DNA from 4 places in the Alteromonas fortis genome. Region 1 is predicted to be linked to each of the others. Evidence: predicted binding sites of a transcription regulator. Region 1 holds the regulator's gene; each other region holds the start of a gene.
The links. The regulator FNR, encoded in region 1, switches genes on or off when oxygen is low (the NO sensors DNR and NnrR bind a similar motif). The targets are predictions, from matches to a motif close to TTGATCTAGATCAA.

Region 1 (4,614 bases):
TGCCACTTGCGTAGGCAGCGCCAACATAAGCACCGATCGAGCAACCAGCTACAACGTCAATTTTAACGCCAAGCTTTTCCAACGCTTCAATTATACCAATGTGAGTCCAGCCCCTTGCGGCACCGGCACCTAACGCAAGTCCAATTTTCATTTACTTTGGTTCCATAATATTTACTACCTCGATAGCGTTATCTTCATCGTTAAGATCTGCACTATTTTCTGTAGTAAAAGAAGGTTCATCAAATCCGATATCACCATCTGCAACGGGGCCGTCTTGGGTGGCAATAGACTTAAAGTCATAAAGGTTACTGTCTACAAGGTGTGAAGGGGCCACGTTTTGAAGCGCGCGGAACATTGATTCAATACGACCTGGGAAACGGCGGTTCCAGTCTTGAAGCATTGCTTTGATATTCTGACGCTGTAGATTTTCCTGTGAACCACAAAGGTTACACGGAATTATTGGGAACTCAGCGGCTTGTGAATATTTCAAAATGTCCTTTTCGCTACAGTAAGCTAGTGGACGAATAACAATATGTTCGCCGTTATCACTAACCAGTTTTGGTGGCATAGATTTTAGCTTACCACCATGAAACATATTTAAGAAGAAAGTTTCTAGCATGTCGTCACGATGGTGACCTAATGCAATTTTAGTCGCGCCTAACTCTTTCGCTGTACGGTACAAAATACCACGACGCAAACGAGAACAAAGCGAACAGGTCGTTTTCCCTTCAGGAATTTTGTCTTTAACAATAGAGTAGGTGTCTTCTTCTACAATCTTGTAGTCAACGCCAATGCTGTCTAAGTACTCGGGTAAGATATGTTCGGGAAAACCAGGTTGCTTTTGGTCAAGATTTACCGCAATAATATCAAAATGAATAGGCGCAATCTTCCTTAAAAACAATAGAATATCAAGCATGGTATAGCTGTCTTTACCGCCAGATAAACACACCATGACCTTGTCGTTGTTTTCAATCATACCGAAATCGCCAATGGCCTTACCCACGTTGCGACGAAGTCGTTTTTGAAGTTTGTTGAAGTTGTACTTTTGCTTACTTTGCGCGGCGTTTAACGTCGGCGCGTCAGCACTGCTTGTGCCTAAACTCATAATTAACTAGCTTGGTTTGTGATAAAGGCGCCATTATACATTAAAGCGCCTTTTCGAGACTATGGCTGTGTGGTTAAATTTATCCAGAAACGTTAAGTACTGATTAAAGCGTATGTGGCTAAGCCCCAGATTTTAACCGCTAAATGCGCAGTTTTTTATGAAAAACGCCCATCGCCGACTCGCCATTTATCGCCACCAAGTGTCTTGATATGCAAGCGCAATTAAGTCGTTAACTACACGGTTATCGGTGATTCAAATCCATCAGGCTTAATTGCTAATACGTCACAATTCAGTTCATCGATAACGTGTTCGGCAGTATTGCCAATAAGCGCTGCTGAAATACCCACCCGTCCCACTGTGCCTATTACAACTAACTCTGCATCGAGTGTTTTTGCTACTTGTGGGATAACTTTTTCAGGTAAGCCTTCTTTCACCACACATTTATTATCTGGTATACCGTATTTGAGTGCGTGACTACGCATTTCCTTCATATGATGGTTTTTTACCGCATCGTGATACGTGTCTGGGTCAAACTCCGGCACTTCGATGGCAATGTTGAGTGGTGTTGAAGGGTAGCTGTTGACTAAATTAACGTTACCTTTCAGCAAAGACGCATAGTCATTCGCGATTAATGTAAGCTTGTCGTTTAGTGCAGCGTGTTCATCATCTTCGCTCCCTACGTTCACTGCAGCAATGATTTCACCGCCTTCTGGCCAATCATGTTCTTTCACGAGTAGAACAGGGCGAGGGCATTTGCGCATTAAGTGCCAGTCCGTAGGTGTAAAGATCACTGAGGCAAGGTCGTCATGTTTTTTAGTAGCTTTTACTACTAAGTCGATTTGGTTATTAAGGGCGTAATAAATAATCGACTCATAAGCACGGTTGTTCCACTCAACCACAATATCGGTCTCTGAAAAGCCTTGTTCTTTTAGCTGGGCAGATAGCCATTTGGCGTGTTCTTTTGTAACGGCATCGCGCATTGATTCACGTTCGTCGGGGCTAAGCATGGTTGTCATATCGTAAGACAAATCATATACCACCATCATAGCGGTAACCGTGGCGCCGGTTTTTGATGCAAGTTCATAGGCACGGCTTAGGGCAGGCTGGTTGTCGCGTTCCGCGTCCACCACGGCAAGAATTCGTTTACACTCAATCATAACGTCTCCTCAACTACAAAGCTTTGTATGGCTGTCGACATCGATATTTTTTCAAAACAGTTTATAAAAACCATTTACATTAACTATAAACGACATTTAAAAAAACGTGAGTTGTTTTGGATCAAGGCGTAAATAATTCGTTGATAAACAAAAAAGGCTACACTGAATTTTACGGGAGCTTTCATGCTCAATGGATGGATATTGTGTAACTCACTAAGGGAATACAGTGAAATTTTAAAGATTAAAACTAAAAAGCGCGCATGTAGCGCGCTTAAGATAAAAGAAGAATAAATTAACCGTTACAAACTACGCTAGGGCCATTTAACGCCTCTAGCTTGGTATTTAACCGGTCAAAATCCAAAATAGAGATCAATTTACCGTCTACCTTGATAATGTTTTCCTTCTGAAAACGACTTAATAGACGGCTAATGGTTTCTATCGTTAAGCCTAAATAGTTGCCGATTTCGTTTCGGGTCATAGTTAGGTGAAACTCTCTGTGCGAAAAGCCACGCTCTTCAAAACGCTGGGAAAGGTGTGATATAAAATACAGCAAACGCTCTTCAGCAGTACGCTTGTTTAAAAGCATGATCATGTCGTGATCTTGTTTTATCTCAGCGCTCATAAAGCTCATGATCTGATGGCGTAGTTTGGGAAATTGAACCGACATTTCATCAAGTGTGTCATAAGGCAGTTCACACACCATGGCGGTTTCTAGCGCAGAAGTGTAACTTTGATGCTTACTTTCACGCAGGGCATCAAAACCAATAATATCACCCGGGAAGTGGAAGCCGGTGATTTGCTCTTCACCTTCTTGATTAGTTACAAATGATTTAAAAGAACCTGTTCTTACCGCAAAAAGGGAACGAAATTTATCGCCAGTTTGAATGAGCGTATCGCCTTTATGAAGCGGCTTTTTGCGCTCGATTATATCGTCAAGAGATTCAATTTCTGTTTTGTTTAGTGCAACGGGTAAACACAGGTGACTAAAGCTACAGTTTTGACAGTGAATAGAAAATTGGCTTCCTTTGCTCATAATGCTTGCTCTTATAAAGACCCCACGACAATAATACACCTATTTTTAAACGATTGCGCCATGAATAAGATAGGCTGCATATATGGCCATTATTACTGCGATGAGTTGTCTAACGTGACTGTTTTGAAAACTACTAACAATATACTGACTGCCTGCACTTGCTGCGAGTAGCGTTGGCAAAGTACCTAAACCGAAGAAAAACATCACGGCGGCGCCTTGTACTGCATTGCCCGCAGCCAAAGACCAAGTAAGTGTTGAATACACTAATCCACAAGGTAACCAGCCCCAGATAAACCCATAAGGGATAGCGCTAAAAGGGGTTTTGAACGGTAAAAAACGCTTAGATAATGGCTGCAGTTTAGAAAACAATCCTTTTCCAGCGTTTTCCAATACCGTTAAACCCGTCCACCATTTACCTAAATAACAGGCTAGCAACAACAGCATAAGGCCGCTAAGCAAAGATAGGGCATAGTTGGCAAGGGGCACGTAGTCGGCGGCTATTTTTCCAAGCGCCCCAGTTAGCGCGCCAGCGATGGTGTAGCTTGCTATACGTCCTATATTGTAGGCTAGGGTATAGGGTAATGCTGAAGCACCTTTTGGTGACACCATTCTTAGCGCTGCCACTATACCCCCGCACATGCCCACGCAGTGAACACCGCCAGCTAAGCCGATAAGAAAGGCTGAGAAATAATTAATCCCCTCCATGCGACTCTTGGCTTTTATCTACTTTACTATCCTGAAATTGCTTGCGTTGCTCAGCGAGCTTTTTTTCCTCAGGCGGAAGGTCATCATCAAACAAAATACTGTAACCCTGACGGTCTAAATCTTCAAACTGATTGGTTTTAACCGCCCAGAAGAATATCACAATTGCCACAGCTACTATGATGATCGCGATTGGTATTAAAACGTAAATTATGCTCATACTATTTGCCCAGAAGTCGCGTAGAGTTTGTCACTACTATGATACTGCTTAATGACATTCCAACAACCGCCATCCACGGTGAAAGCAGGCCTGTTACGGCGAAGGGTAAGATCAGCACATTGTAACCTAACGACCAACCAATATTTTGTCTTATTTTTTGTTTCACTTGGTGCGAGGTTTTAATTAACTCCGGCACAGAAAGTAGCTGGTCGCCTAGCAATATCACGTCGGCAGCAGTCTTCGCAACATCTGTCGCATTACCTACTGCTATCGCTACATCGGCACTAGCAAGCACTGGCGCGTCATTAATACCATCGCCCATCATCATTACCTTGGAGCCCGATTGCTGCATAGCTTGAACCGTTTCGTATTTCTGTTCTGGGGTAAGGCCCCCTTT
Region 2 (4,614 bases), 2.4 Mb from region 1:
GGTAAACAGTTTTTTGCGTGTAACCATTATCCACAATGTCGATATGTGCTAAATTTCGCGCCGATAAATGAAAGCTGCCCAGACTGCGGTTGGGGAGTATTGATAGATAAAAAGGGGCAGTTGCAGTGCCCTCAGCCTAGTTGTGGCTTTAAAAAGTAGTTATATGATTAACTAAACGAACAACTAAACCAAGAACTATACAAAGAGATCAAAACCATGTCTGATACCCAAAATGGGAACGTGAATACGTTTACACCCGTTGAGGCTAATACATCTGAAGTAGACCCTGTTGTTGCCGCTTTTGAAGCGGGAAATTTAATCGTTTATCCAACCGAAGCGGTAATGGGCATCGGATGTGACCCAGACAATGAAGCAGCGGTAAATGCGCTGTTAGAGATAAAACAGCGACCAGTAGAAAAGGGCGTTATTTTAATAGCTGCTAATTACAGTCAGCTATTGCCCTATGTTAACGACAATGCCATACAACCACATCGTCGCACCGATATTTTCTCAAGCTGGCCTGGCCCGAACACTTGGCTATTACCTAAGTCGTCATCGGCGCCTGTTTGGTTAACCGGTAAGCATAGTAAAATAGCAGTGCGCGTAACTAATCATCCAGTAGTAGTAGAGCTGTGCAATAAGTTAGGGAAGCCACTTGTTTCTACAAGTGCTAACCTAACCGGTCAACCGCCAGCCACCACTACTGAAGAGGCAAAAGCCGTATTCGCTGATTCCGTTTTCTACGTTGACGGTGCAGTAGGTGGTGCAACTAAACCCAGTACCATTCGCGATGGTGACACAGCAGAGGTAATAAGAGCATGACATCAGCAGAATTACTGGACGGTAAAAATGCCGCTGAAGTAATAGAACAAGTAAAAAGCTATCTACTAGGGCTGCAGGACACAATCTGCCAAACCCTCGAGCTCGCCGACGGAAAAGGTCAGTTTGTCGAAGACAGTTGGCAGCGTGAAGAAGGCGGCGGTGGTCGCTCTCGAGTCTTAAAAAACGGTGCGGTGATTGAGCAAGGCGGCGTTAACTTTTCACACGTGTTTGGCAGCCAAATGCCAGCATCAGCAACGGCAAATCGTCCTGAGCTTGCGGGCAGAAACTTTCAAGCAATGGGCGTATCACTTGTTATCCACCCACATAACCCGTATATCCCGACGTCGCACGCTAATGTTCGCTTTTTCATTGCGGAAAAAGAAGGTGAAGCACCTATCTGGTGGTTTGGTGGTGGTTTTGACTTAACGCCGTTTTACCCGTTCAAAGATGACGTTGTGCACTGGCATGATACCGCAAAGAAATTATGTAAGCCGTTTGGCGATGATGTGTACCCTAAGTATAAAAAGTGGTGTGACGATTACTTTTATTTAAAACATCGCAACGAAACTCGCGGCGTGGGAGGGTTGTTCTTCGATGACCTGAATGAGTTGGGCTTTGAACAGTCATTTGCGTTTATGCAGGCGGTAGGCAACGGCTTTATTGACGCATACGTTCCTATTGTAGAACGCCGTAAGCAAACCGATTTTGGTGAAAGAGAGCGAGACTTCCAGCTATATCGCCGAGGTCGCTACGTTGAATTCAATCTAGTATTCGACCGCGGTACCCTGTTTGGATTACAAACCGGAGGGCGCACAGAGTCTATTTTAATGTCGATGCCGCCGTTAGCCCGCTGGGAATATTGCTATACGCCCGCACCGGGTAGCGCTGAAGCTAAGTTAACTGACTGGTTAAAGCCTACTGACTGGTGAATTTAATTTAGTAAGGTCGCTTTTACTGATTTATCTGATGTCATTAATAAGGAAAACGCCGTGCGAGTTGAACACACGGCGTTTTTTGATCTGCATCAAGTCCGAATATCATCTTTGTTTCAGTGAGTTATCAAGCTTGCGCTGGATCAATGTTTCTCTTAACCAAGGGCGTAAAGTAGCGCCATCTTAGTTAAACACAAAAGAGACACATCATGCGCAAACACACATTATCTGCACTTTGTCTTACAATTGCTGCAATTTCACCTCTAGCTAGCGCTCATCAACAGGGCGATTGGATTGTCCGTGGCGGTCTAACTACCGTTGCTCCTGACGAATCTACTTCTAACATTGTCGCTGGTGGAACAGACCTCGGTGTTGCCCTTAATATTGATAATGATACCCAGCTAGGTTTGAACGTTGCGTACTTTATTACCGATAATATTAATATTGAGCTGCTTGCAGCAACGCCTTTTAAGCACGACGTGAACTTTTCTGTTGCAGACCCTCTTGGTACAGGGAACCAGCTTGGTGAAGTGACGCACCTTCCTCCTACATTAACCGCGAACTATTACTTCAACGACGCAAGCTCTGCATTTCAGCCGTACATTGGTGCAGGTATCAACTATACCTTTATCTTTGACGAAGAGTTTACGGGCGCAAATGAAACAGCGGGCTTAAGTGACCTATCGCTTGATAACTCATTTGGTGTATCGGCTCAGGTTGGTATGGACTATCAAATAGATACTAAGTGGCATGTAAACGCATCGGTTCGTTATATAGATATTGATACAGAAGCCACCTTTAAAGTTGGCGATGCTGCTGGAAAGGTTAGTGATATTGAAATAGACCCTTGGGTGTACACGATATCGGTAGGTTACACCTTCTAGGGCCTAAACCTAACAGTTGAAGCTTTCACAATTGCACTACTTTATACGCCACGAAGAGCGTAGACGGTAACAGGGGACTTGCGCGTTAAAAGGTTAATCTTTTCAACGCGCTTTTTTATTTTGTATTCACCATGTGATTGGCAAGTTGATCAAGTGCATCAAGTAACTGTTGAGCTAAGGCGATATCATTAACCGTTTTAAACATGGCTTTGCGCATACAATACATCCACTGCGCCTTCAACTCTGGTGTTACTGTGTAGGGAAGGTGGCGTGCACGCAAACGGGGGTGTCCAAATTGCTGCTGATAATCATCAGGACCACCCAGCCATAAACTCAAATATAAAAAGAATACATGACGAATTCTGTCTAATGGCTGAGGGTGAATAGCAAGTAGTTCATTCGCAAGTGGATCGGTCTCCATAATGTCATAAAACGTATTTGCTAATTCTCGTACTTTCTCCTCTCCACCTATACGCTCATATGGTGTACTCTGCGAAGCACGACTATCGCTTTTCTTCTTTATATTAAATAAGTCTCGTATTCCCATGAAAAAATTCGCTGTATTCGGAAATCCTATTGCACAGAGTTTATCACCAACTATTCATCAAATGTTTGCTGATCAAGTTGGAGAAAAGATTTCTTATGAAAAGATACTTGCGCCTGAAGATGGTTTTGTTGAAGCCGCCAAAGCGTTTTTAGCTCAAGAAAACGCTGTAGGCTGCAATGTCACAATGCCTTTTAAGCTTGATGCCTTTAACTTAGCAAAGGTAGATGACCAAGCAGCTAAAGATGCACAAGCTGTTAATACATTAATGAATGGGGGCAGCGGTGAGCTGTTAGGGTTCAACACAGACGGTGTTGGACTAGTAAATGATTTACTAAATAGTGGCGTGAAAGTTAAAGATAAACGCGTATTGCTTATCGGTGCCGGCGGTGCAGCCCGTGGTGTTATTTCTCCATTATTAAAAGCGGGCGCTGCTTCACTGACTATTGCGAACAGAACGAAAGCAAAAGCTGACGAAGTCGCAAGCGCCGCGTCAAACGCAAAAGTGCAGGTGGTGCCTCTTGAAGATATCGCAACGATAGCACCTCATATTATTATCAATTCAACAGCCGCTAGTTTAAATAATGAGTTGCCGTGTAGTTTGAACGATGGTGTTTTACAACACTGTGAAGTGGTTTACGACATGGTTTATAAAAATTCACCTACGCGCTTTATGAGAGATGCGGCTGAGCTAGGTGTTAATACGCAAATAGATGGGTTAGGGATGCTAGTTGAGCAAGCTGCCGAAGCATTCTATATATGGACACAAAAGCGACCTGATACCTCGGACATTGTAAAACGGGTTAGAGATATTGTTGAGCAAAGTGAGAAGCGAAACTAGTTCGCTTCTTCTAGGTACTCATCTTTTAATACTACATAGTTCACGGCAGACTGTTTTAGAAATGCCATTTCAGCGTCGTTGAGTGGCCTTTTCTTTTGCATGGGGTTTCCTACATAAAGAAATCCGCTCTCTAATCTTTTGTTTGGCGGTACTAATGTACCTGCGCCAATGAACACATCGTCTTCAACAACAACGCCATCCATTACAATTGCGCCCATACCGACCAGAATACGATTACCTAATTGGCAGCCATGCAGCATACATTTGTGCCCAACGGTAACGTCGTCACCAATAATAAGTGGAAACCCATCAGGGTTTTTATCTGATTTACGGGTAACGTGCAAAACACTGCCGTCTTGTATATTACTGCGAGCGCCAATACGAATCTTGTTCACGTCACCGCGTGCAGCAACCAATGGCCAAATACTGGCATCATCTTTTAATACTACATCACCGACTATTCTTGCCGAGTCATCAATATAGACATTCTTGCCTAAAGTAGGAGATATGCCTTTAAAACTATCAATCGATTTATGCATTAGCGCAACTCTTGTTTATTACCGGTTTATTGTGATGATTCTTCTATTCCTA
Region 3 (4,614 bases), 1.8 Mb from region 1:
CAGTACAACCAAACCTCGGCGTGCCCAATAATACGCTTTTGCTTGAAGCTCTCCTTCGCCTTTAAGTATTAACCAGCATGAGCCAATAAATGCATAGGCTGCGGTTACTCCAAATGCCGCAAGTAGAGCAAAGCCTTGAGCCCAAATATCAGTGCGAAGCCCCGTTACATAAATGCCTAACATGTAACCTTGCGCGAGCGTAGTTAATAGCGAACCGTACTTAAATACCAAATCCCACTTGCGCTTTTTCACTTGCACAACTTTAGCGCGAAAATCAAACGCCACGCCGCGCAAAATAAGCCCTAACAACATGAAAGTTGCAGGTAAGTACAGAGTTTGCAGAAACTCGCTATGGGCTTCAGGAAAAGCGATAAGCAGTAAGCCTATGGCAAGCACAAGCCAAGTTTCATTGGCATCCCAGTAAGGCCCAATAGAGGCTATCATGTCGTCGCGGAAAGCCTCTGTTCTCGGCGGTATTAATACACCAACACCTAAATCATAGCCGTCTAAAATAGCGTACAGCAATACAGATAAACCAAGTAAGCCGACATAGATGTTTCCAAGCATTTCTGTTGATATATTTTCAAACATGTTTGCTCTCCTTATACCGTGCTTGGGTCAGGTTCAGAGGGTTGCATCTTAGCCTTCGCTACTTCGCGCTCTTCCGTCGTTATTTCCTCGATTTCCACTGCTTTTCGGCACATCAACATAAGCGTTCCCATGTATGCGATTAAAAGCACCGTGTAAATAACAAGGTAAAGCGTGAATGACAGGGCTATATTAGCAGGTGGTAGTTGAGTAACCGCATCAGCGGTTCTTAAGACACCACTCACTAAATAAGGCTGTCGACCTATTTCTGTAACGTACCAGCCAGCGAGCGTTGCTATCCAGCCGCTAAATGCCATGCCCGCAAACGTGCGTTTCAGCCACGCAGGGAATTCTTTCTTGCGAATAAGGTAAAGACTACCCAGCCATGAAACAGCCAGCATTAGCATACCCATACCTACCATGACTCTGAAGCCGAAGAAAACAGGGGCTACAGGTGGGTGCTCTCCCTCAAACTCATTAAGCCCTTTTATCTCTCCTTTAAGTTCATGGGTAAGAATTAAACTTGCACCATAGGGAATGGGAATTTCAAAGTGGTTCTCTTTGCTTTCTTCATCTGGAATAGCAAAAAGCAATAAAGGTGCACCTTCAGTGGTTTCCCATAACCCTTCCATCGCCGCCACTTTTTGAGGTTGATGTTCAAGGGTATTTAAACCGTGCATGTCGCCCGCAAAAATTTGCAAAGGAATTAGCACGGCCGCCGTGTAGGTAGCTGTTTTAAGTGCTAATTTTGGGGCAAGTTTATCGTCACCTTTCAACATTCGGTATGCTGAAAGTCCGGCAATAAGGAAACTAGCCGTTAGCCCAGACGCCAACATCATATGAGCGAAGCGATAGGGGAAAGATGGGTTGAAAATGATTTCTTTCCAGTTTGTGGCATAAACCACACCATCGACTACTTCAAAACCTTGTGGGGTTTGCATCCAACTATTAAGCGCTAATATCCAGAATGCAGACGTTGTGGTGCCAAGAGCGACAATAAGAGTAGATGCCGTATGCAGCCAGTTAGGAACACGGCGTATACCAAATAGCATGATCCCCAAGAACGTGGCTTCTAAGAAAAATGCGGTAAGTACTTCATAGCCTAAAAGCGGGCCAGCTACGTTGCCTACTTTTTCCATAAACCCTGGCCAGTTGGTGCCAAACTGAAATGACATAGTAACGCCGCTTACTACACCTAATGCGAAGCTTAGAGCGAAAACACGTACCCAAAAGCGATACATGCGCATCCACACAGGGTGACCTGAAATGTTAGAGCGCAGCTTAAAATAAAATAGAAACCAGCCCATCGCCATGGTGATGGTTGGAAACAAAATATGGAAACTAATATTTAACGCAAATTGTAAACGAGACAGCAAGAATGCATCCACAGAGAGCCCCCTTAGTTAACGCTGTTTTTCCCCAGAAGTAGCTTGTCCTTAAGCTCAAGCATACGGCCCACGCCAGAACCTAACTTCATCAACGTGTTTAACTTTTCAGGCCCAAGATTCTGAAGCTCTTCAGACCATGCCGTAATTGATTCGAGTAAATCATGGATTTCGTTCAGTTTATGTTGAGCATTCGCCTCCTTTTCATTTGCAGGTGCATCGAGAAGTAAATCCCGAAGTAGGCTCATGGTTGGGTCTATTTCACGCTTTCGGCGCTCTTCAAATACTCTATTGGCCAGTGTCCAAATATCGCCAGCCGGAATAAAAAACTCTTTTCTCTCGCCGGGAACATGGTGTTGTTTAACAAGGCGCCATGACTGTAGCTCTTTTAAGCCCATGCTAGTGTTGCCTCTGGATATATTGAGCGCATCGGCAACTTCTTGTGCCGAAATGGGCTCTTCGTTAAGCACAATAAGTGCAAGTATTTGCCCAACTGTTCGATTGAAGCCCCAGCGACTTCCCATTTCGCCAAAGTGCATGACTGCAGATGTAATTAAAGGCGTCATTTTCATTCTTATTTTCCAGAAGTTTCAGAAATTACTGAAAGTTTATTGTCAAAGGTCAATAAATACAAGTGTTATTCATGTTATGAGCCGAATAAAACAAAAATTTAATGTTTGGACAAATGCCTAATTTGACCAAACTTTTTATTAAAAAAGCTCTTCAAGACGACATCGGGCGGGCGATTGCAAATTTAAATAGGGAGTTACCCCTAGAGCCTTTCCTTATCCTTATGTCTAGTTTTCTTACTGAATCTGTCGATGTAATGTCCGCGCTTCATTACGCTAACTTATTAATAAACAACAAATATTAGCTATTGTTTATTTAATTTTAATGTTTGATTTGTTGGCGAAATCGAAATTCTTGATCTAGCTTTCAGAGTCTTGTCGAGTACTTTTTAAAGAGTGTTCTCGGTAAAGATTATGGAAGAGAGCTATCTCTCTAATAAATATACGCGCTAAAGGAAAGACATGATCCGCACATTGTCCAAAGCCATTATCGGTACTTCATTACTTCTAGGTGCATTACAAACTGCACAAGCAGCAACCCCTGTTATCACCAACGCAGCGCCGCAAAGCGCGTTTATTGGAGAGTCATTCTGTTACGACATACCATTAACTAACTCAGGTACCACTGGCTATGGTCCTTATCTGCGCGTTATTCATGATGCAGACTTAACCTTCAATGGTGCGACATTTATAGGAAGCAACAGTGATACCGTTAATGTCGGCACATTCGACCCCATTGCGAACAACAATGAGCTCGAAGATCCTATCATTGCGCAAACCGTTGCAGGCACCGAAGGGTTCAGTTTTTCAACGGTAGATATCCCAGTTGGCTCGGTTGTAACCAATGGCCCTGATCTAACTACTAATGTTTGTTTCACTATCGACAGCAATGCAGCGCCTGCGGAAGCGTTTGTTATTGAAGTCACACCCGTATATGAGTTTGGTGACACGGCAACAGGTGACAATGGTCCAACAATAGGCACAACGCAAAGCGCGTCGGTTGAGGCGGCACTTTACCAAGTAACAACGCAAAGCTCGGCTGCGGAAAACGAGCTTGCTGCGGGTTCAAGCTTTTCAGCAACCGTTACCCATACGGTTGATGTAGCGAACGGCCCTACCATAGACAACTTACAGTTTACGGATGTTTTAAACAGCGGCGTTCAATATAGTGCTCAAGCTACGATAACTGGTGGAACTGGGTGCTCTATAGATAGTGAACCCTCTGCGTCAAACCCCGGTGGCACTTTAGATGTTTCGTGTGTTTCTGCTACGGGAACAAGTAGCGAAAATGATGTGCGGGTAAGCTACCCCATGTATTTTACTAACGTCCTGAATTCGCAGCAGTGCAGCGCTTCAAGTATTGAGCATCCGCTTGACTTTAATGCGAGTTTTAACGGCAATGGGCTTACCCAGGTTTCTAGCAGTGATACGATTTCGGCAAAGCATGTTGCAATTCAGCAACGCGTTAACGCCGCTCAATCAAGCCCTGGCAACACGCTCACTGTTACTAACTCTATTCAAATTTCTGACTATATATCGGTAGATTCTTTAATACTTAACGATACCATTGCCGATGGCGTAGATTTTTCCTCAGATATCACGGTTAGCTATGGTGGAAGTACGTTTAACATAACGAGGCCTGCTTCAAGTACTGATGCCAGTCAAAATGAGGCCATCACTTACAACGTTACTAACGCAACAGGCACGCTTCCGGGCGGAAGCGTTTTGACGGTTTCTTACACCGTAGATATTCAGCAAAATTACGTTGGTGGTTACACAGGAGTTGATAGTAATGCCCCTGTCGTTGCTAACGATTCACTGTCGTTTTCTCAAAGTGCTCAATATAACCTAGTGAATGGCGCAGTGAGCTGCTCAGAAGGCTCAAGTGACTCAGTATCTATAGAAGGAATAACCACCACTAAATTCCTCGTAAATTCTGACAATAACACGACTACAGAAGTTCTTGAGTACGCACCGGGTGAAAGCGTGACTTATCGCCTGCACATGAATATCCCATCGGGCGACACAAACGACATTGTTTTCAAAGACTTTTTACCGCTCCCTGTGTTCCT
Region 4 (4,614 bases), 2.1 Mb from region 1:
TGCGTACTGCCGTATTCAGCAAGAAGCGCCAACAACGCGTCTTTGGTTAGAACGCTGGCGATATCATTAAGCGACGCGTTCGAAAGGTCGCCAAACCACCCGCTATCAATGAGACAATCTATTTGTGCTTGCGGCTCGGTTATTTCGCCGTAGTTAAACTGGGTTCTGTCAATAACCGCATACTTGCGATTTGCAGCGCGTACCACAATACATTTTTTGTCATCGTCTAATGCGTTAAAACGCTCGACAAAATCAGCTGCCTCATCACTCAAAAGCATGCTGTTCGCACCTTCAAAGAACTTAAGGAACTCGTGAAAATGTGTGAGGTAATAACGTGGCGGTAAATCTTTTCGCATGAGGTATCTTTGGCTATGAAAACACCAATAGTGTATATTTATACAGCCTAGTTAATCAAATTAAATCCATATCGAATGTATTTAAAGTCTACTGGCCGGTATTAGACCAAGCCATTTATTAAACACGAACTCTCTGTTTAGACACCCACTGAAAGAACGTTGAAAGCTGCTCGTCATTTAGTAAACGTTGTAAATTGAAGTAGTGCTTGGCCAATGTCATCTCATCATAAAAGCGATGTATGCCGCTATGACATTGCCTACAAATATAAATACCGTCCTGCAGTTCGGCTTTGCTGAAGTGCTTTTTGAAATAGGTGCGCCGATGCATTTTTTTTGGAATAAGGTGGTGATAAGTAAGGCGCGTCTCTCTGTTACAACACGGGCATTTTCCTACTTTATTTGCCACACCATCACCTCTATTCATTCACCTTGCTGCTGTTTATTCGGGCTAATTATTAAGCCTTTCATTTAATAATGGCTATTGCGATTGCCTCAGCGCGTTTTTTTCATAAACAACGGGGTATTTTGCTAAAGAAAATCCACTCGTCTTAGCATTACGTAATAAACACTATTCGTGATTAACAAGGCAATGAAATATGAGCTTAACCCGTTCCATGGGCTTCTCCTGCCCTTACTGTATGGCGCCTAACGACGTTGAGATAGATGAGGTTAACGATGTAGGTCAAGTCCAAGTACTCGACTGTCAGGTGTGCTGCCAACCTATAGAGTTGACCGCTTATCAGCATGGTGACGACATTCAAATTGAGGCAGAACGAGAAAATGACTAAGCAGTTTACACGCAGCGATATAGATGCGCTTGCACAGCGATATCGAGCTAATCTAGTCAATAGCTTGTCTGGCTTTAAGTCGGCTACGTTAGTGGGTACCACAAACGGAAACACCAACAATTTAGCCATTGTAAGCTCTATCGTTCATGTGGGTGCTAACCCGCCACTTATAGGCATGATAATGCGCCCACATACTGTGGTACGAGATACCCTTAGCAATATAAAGCAACAGGGCTTTTACACGCTAAATCACGTGTCGACTGATTGGCTAGACAAAGCGCACCAAACGTCTGCTCGCTACGCTCCAGATGAGAGCGAATTTGAAGCAGTGGGTTTAACGCCGCAGTTTAGCGAGTCATTTAGTGCTCCGTTTGTTAAAGAAAGTGAAATCAAGATGGGCTTAAAGGTGGCGCAACATTTAAAACTGCTTAACGAAACCGAAATGGTTATTGGAGAAATTCAAGAGCTTCATATGCCAGAGAACATTATTGATGCAGATGGATACGCCGATATAGAAAAAGCAAACACTGCCTGCATTTCTGGTTTAGATAGCTATCATAGCACTACGCGTGTTGCACAATTTGCCTACGCCAAACCCGGAGTCCCCCTAGCTAAAAAATGAACTTTTAGCAGATAGAAGGGTCTGATAATTACAATCAGGTATTATTACTCTGAAGTTTATTTAATCTAGATCAAGTGAAAATAAGACATTTCGTTCGATCTTTTTTCAAAAAGAGATAGTATTTAAACATTACACAAAACCTGCCTCATTGGGCAGGTTTTTGCGTTTAAGGTACTGAATAAAAAAGAATCATTATCGTTTCTATCTCTTAAGGAGAATGTTATGAAATCTGTAAATCGCCGTGACTTTTTAAAACTGTCTGGCTCTACAGTTATCGGTCTTACATTAGGTGGTGTAGCGTTACGTGCACAAGCTCAAGAACAATTGAGCGCTGATGACCCAACTGCGAAAGCATTAAACTACACACCGTCTTCAACCGTTGAAGGTGCAAAATGTGCAAACTGCATGTACGTGCAGGGTGCCGATGGCGAACAATATCGCCCTTGTAACATTTTCCCTAACAAGCTGGTTAACGCTGATGGCTGGTGTAGCGCTTGGGTTAAAAAGCCAGGCTAAATAATCACTCGCAGCTACATAAATAGCATACGTAAATAGCAAAAGCCCCCTATAATTATCGGGGGCTTTTTAGTTTCAATACTGCTTAACAAACTTCACATTCAAACCACGTGCTTTTATCTAGCGGCTCTCATTTAGTCCATTTTGTATGCCTTTTAAGCTGGGGTCATCAAAACGTGTAGGTAAAAGACCTGGCTTAATGAAAAAACCATGTTTAGCTTCAAAGACTTTACCTATCTTTAGCACATCTTCATCTTTCCACTTAGCACCGATAAAGCTAATGCCTACTGGAAGGCCTTTCACTTCACCCGCCGGTACTGTGAGATGTGGATAGCCCGCAACAGCGGCTAAATAGCCTATACCAATGAAACCAGCCGGCGAATGGTCGCCATACACACCGTCGATTAAAAATGAAGGGCTGTTTGAAGGCGCAACCAATACATCTACGTTGTGTTTTGCTAGCAATGCGTCAATACCGTTTTTGCCCGCTGTATCTTGAATAAGGCGAAGGGCGCTTTGATATGCTTCGCTATCAATAGACGCCGCGTCTAGCGACTTTTCAAAAATATCTTGGTTGAATAACGCTAGCTCTCGCTCGGTTTGGTTGTTAAAAGCAATAAGCTCAGATAAATTTCGTGCAGGGAGCTCTGCTGGTGACCCCGACAAATATTCGTTGATGCTGTGATGGAACTCGCTGAGTAAAACATTGTACGAGTCGGCCCAGAAGGAATCAGGCTGAGAAAAATCACTAATGTCCACCAGCGTAGCTCCCGATGCTCTTAACTGGTTTAGCGCACTTTCGTAGACTTGTAGTACGTGAGGGTTGTCGCCCTGGCGATACCTGACAACACCAATGCGTTTGCCTTTTAAATCTGTTGCCAGCATTTTCGATGAAGGCACGTTAGGTTGATGAGACGCTGTATTTTCAGTAGCACTATCGCTTGCATCTTCCCCAGCCATTACAGCAGTCATTAGCCATGCGTCTTGAACATTTGAGGTCATTGGTCCAGCCGTATCTTGGCTAAAGGAAATAGGTACAATGTGCGTTCTTGAGAGTAAACCAACGGTTGGTTTAAAGCCGACTACACCGTTAATAGATGCTGGGCAGATTATAGAGCCATTGGTTTCAGTACCTACGGCAAGTGATGCTAATCGAAGCGACATTGCTGCGCCCGAGCCAGACGACGAACCGCATGCGCTTCTTGATAATATGTGAGGGTTTCGAGTTAAGCCACCTACTGCGCTCCAACCGCTTATCGATGATTCAGAACGAAAATTCGCCCATTCAGACAAATTTGTTTTACCTAAAATAATCGCGCCCGCTGCTTTTAGCTTCGCAACAATAGGGGCGTCTCGTCCGGTGTCGTTATTGATTAGCGCCATAGAACCTGCAGTTGTGGGCATTTCTGCGCTTTCAATATTGTCCTTTAGCAATACTGGAATACCGGCTAACGGGCCTAATTCAGCTCCACTGGCAAATTGTTTATCGATTGATTTAGCTTCAGCTAAGGCATTGGGGTTTAGCGCTAAGACACTATTTGTCTTTTTATCCAACTCACCAATACGAGCTAAATACCCGCTCACAAGCTCTGCCGATGTAATATCGCCTTGAGCAATAGCTTGAGCCTGCAGGTATGCTGGCTCATCTAGCCACCTTTCACTATCGCTATCTTCATAGTGCGATTGCGACACGCAGGCGGTACACAGCAAGGTTACAGCCAGTAAATACCACTGTTTCAACATAGAGCTTTCCTTAACGCATTGTTTTTGTGAGAACGTTCTTATGCCATGACCTCTGTACCATCGGGCCTTATCTACGATTAGGTAAAAAGTGACGGACATAAAAGTATTGCTACGTTTGATATACGTTGAATCAAAAATGGTTCACTGTCTACACGATAAAATACGTATTTACAGTTTGGCGGGCGCCTTTGGCAGTTTGTGAAGCAGATTATCAAGCTGATATTCATCAAGCAGTAATTGATACCGACCATCTGCAACAAAGCGATGAAGGGTTGCATTAAACTCTGCTCTCAGCTTTGGGTTAGGTATAGCCGCGCGATATATTGAGATAGGAAACAACTCATGGAATTCTGTTTCCTCTTTATCATAGGCGCTGTTTTGAGACTTGAAGTAGTTGAAAATGTTTCTATCTAAAACAATCGCGTCCACATGATCGAGCATGAGCATATCGACCTGACGGTCTTGCCTTGCCATTTCCATATACATCGGCTCTAGCGCTAATGCTTGCTTGAACTCTTCACCTAATACCGACTGCGCAGTTTGAAACCCAATGACACGCTTTCCTTTGAGATTACTGACTTCGCTGATA

Region 2: a site for FNR is predicted at 1,837-1,850, ahead of PCAR9_RS00135 (OmpW family outer membrane protein). Genes of this name have one in related genera too.
Region 3: a site for FNR is predicted at 2,585-2,598, ahead of PCAR9_RS17680 (GbsR/MarR family transcriptional regulator). Genes of this name have one in related genera too.
Region 4: a site for FNR is predicted at 1,827-1,840, ahead of PCAR9_RS19225 (high-potential iron-sulfur protein). Genes of this name have one in related genera too.

What each region holds. Positions count from the first base shown of each region.
Region 1 is NZ_LR812090.1:2,378,584-2,383,197, reverse strand. Features, by position in the region: gene PCAR9_RS10230 (patatin-like phospholipase family protein) at 1-151, opposite strand, end outside; gene ttcA (tRNA 2-thiocytidine(32) synthetase TtcA) at 152-1,105, opposite strand; gene uspE (universal stress protein UspE) at 1,339-2,262, opposite strand; gene fnr (fumarate/nitrate reduction transcriptional regulator Fnr) at 2,555-3,295, opposite strand; gene PCAR9_RS10210 (sulfite exporter TauE/SafE family protein) at 3,341-4,000, opposite strand; gene ccoS (cbb3-type cytochrome oxidase assembly protein CcoS) at 3,987-4,217, opposite strand; gene PCAR9_RS10200 (heavy metal translocating P-type ATPase) at 4,219-4,614, opposite strand, start outside.
Region 2 is NZ_LR812090.1:28,294-32,907, forward strand. Features, by position in the region: gene PCAR9_RS00120 (DNA topoisomerase family protein) at 1-159, shown strand, start outside; gene tsaC (L-threonylcarbamoyladenylate synthase type 1 TsaC) at 217-822, shown strand; gene hemF (oxygen-dependent coproporphyrinogen oxidase) at 819-1,751, shown strand; gene PCAR9_RS00135 (OmpW family outer membrane protein) at 1,964-2,638, shown strand; gene PCAR9_RS00140 (group II truncated hemoglobin) at 2,754-3,185, opposite strand; gene aroE (shikimate dehydrogenase) at 3,184-4,023, shown strand; gene PCAR9_RS00150 (gamma carbonic anhydrase family protein) at 4,020-4,562, opposite strand; gene PCAR9_RS00155 (glycosyltransferase family 2 protein) at 4,589-4,614, opposite strand, start outside.
Region 3 is NZ_LR812090.1:4,137,167-4,141,780, reverse strand. Features, by position in the region: gene PCAR9_RS17690 (cytochrome d ubiquinol oxidase subunit II) at 1-591, opposite strand, end outside; gene PCAR9_RS17685 (cytochrome ubiquinol oxidase subunit I) at 603-1,976, opposite strand; gene PCAR9_RS17680 (GbsR/MarR family transcriptional regulator) at 1,988-2,545, opposite strand; gene PCAR9_RS17675 (tandem-95 repeat protein) at 3,005-4,614, shown strand, end outside.
Region 4 is NZ_LR812090.1:4,488,981-4,493,594, forward strand. Features, by position in the region: gene PCAR9_RS19205 (exonuclease domain-containing protein) at 1-356, opposite strand, end outside; gene PCAR9_RS19210 (hypothetical protein) at 475-762, opposite strand; gene PCAR9_RS19215 (zinc ribbon domain-containing protein) at 953-1,144, shown strand; gene PCAR9_RS19220 (flavin reductase family protein) at 1,137-1,766, shown strand; gene PCAR9_RS19225 (high-potential iron-sulfur protein) at 1,989-2,282, shown strand; gene PCAR9_RS19230 (amidase) at 2,403-4,025, opposite strand; gene PCAR9_RS19235 (substrate-binding periplasmic protein) at 4,194-4,614, opposite strand, start outside.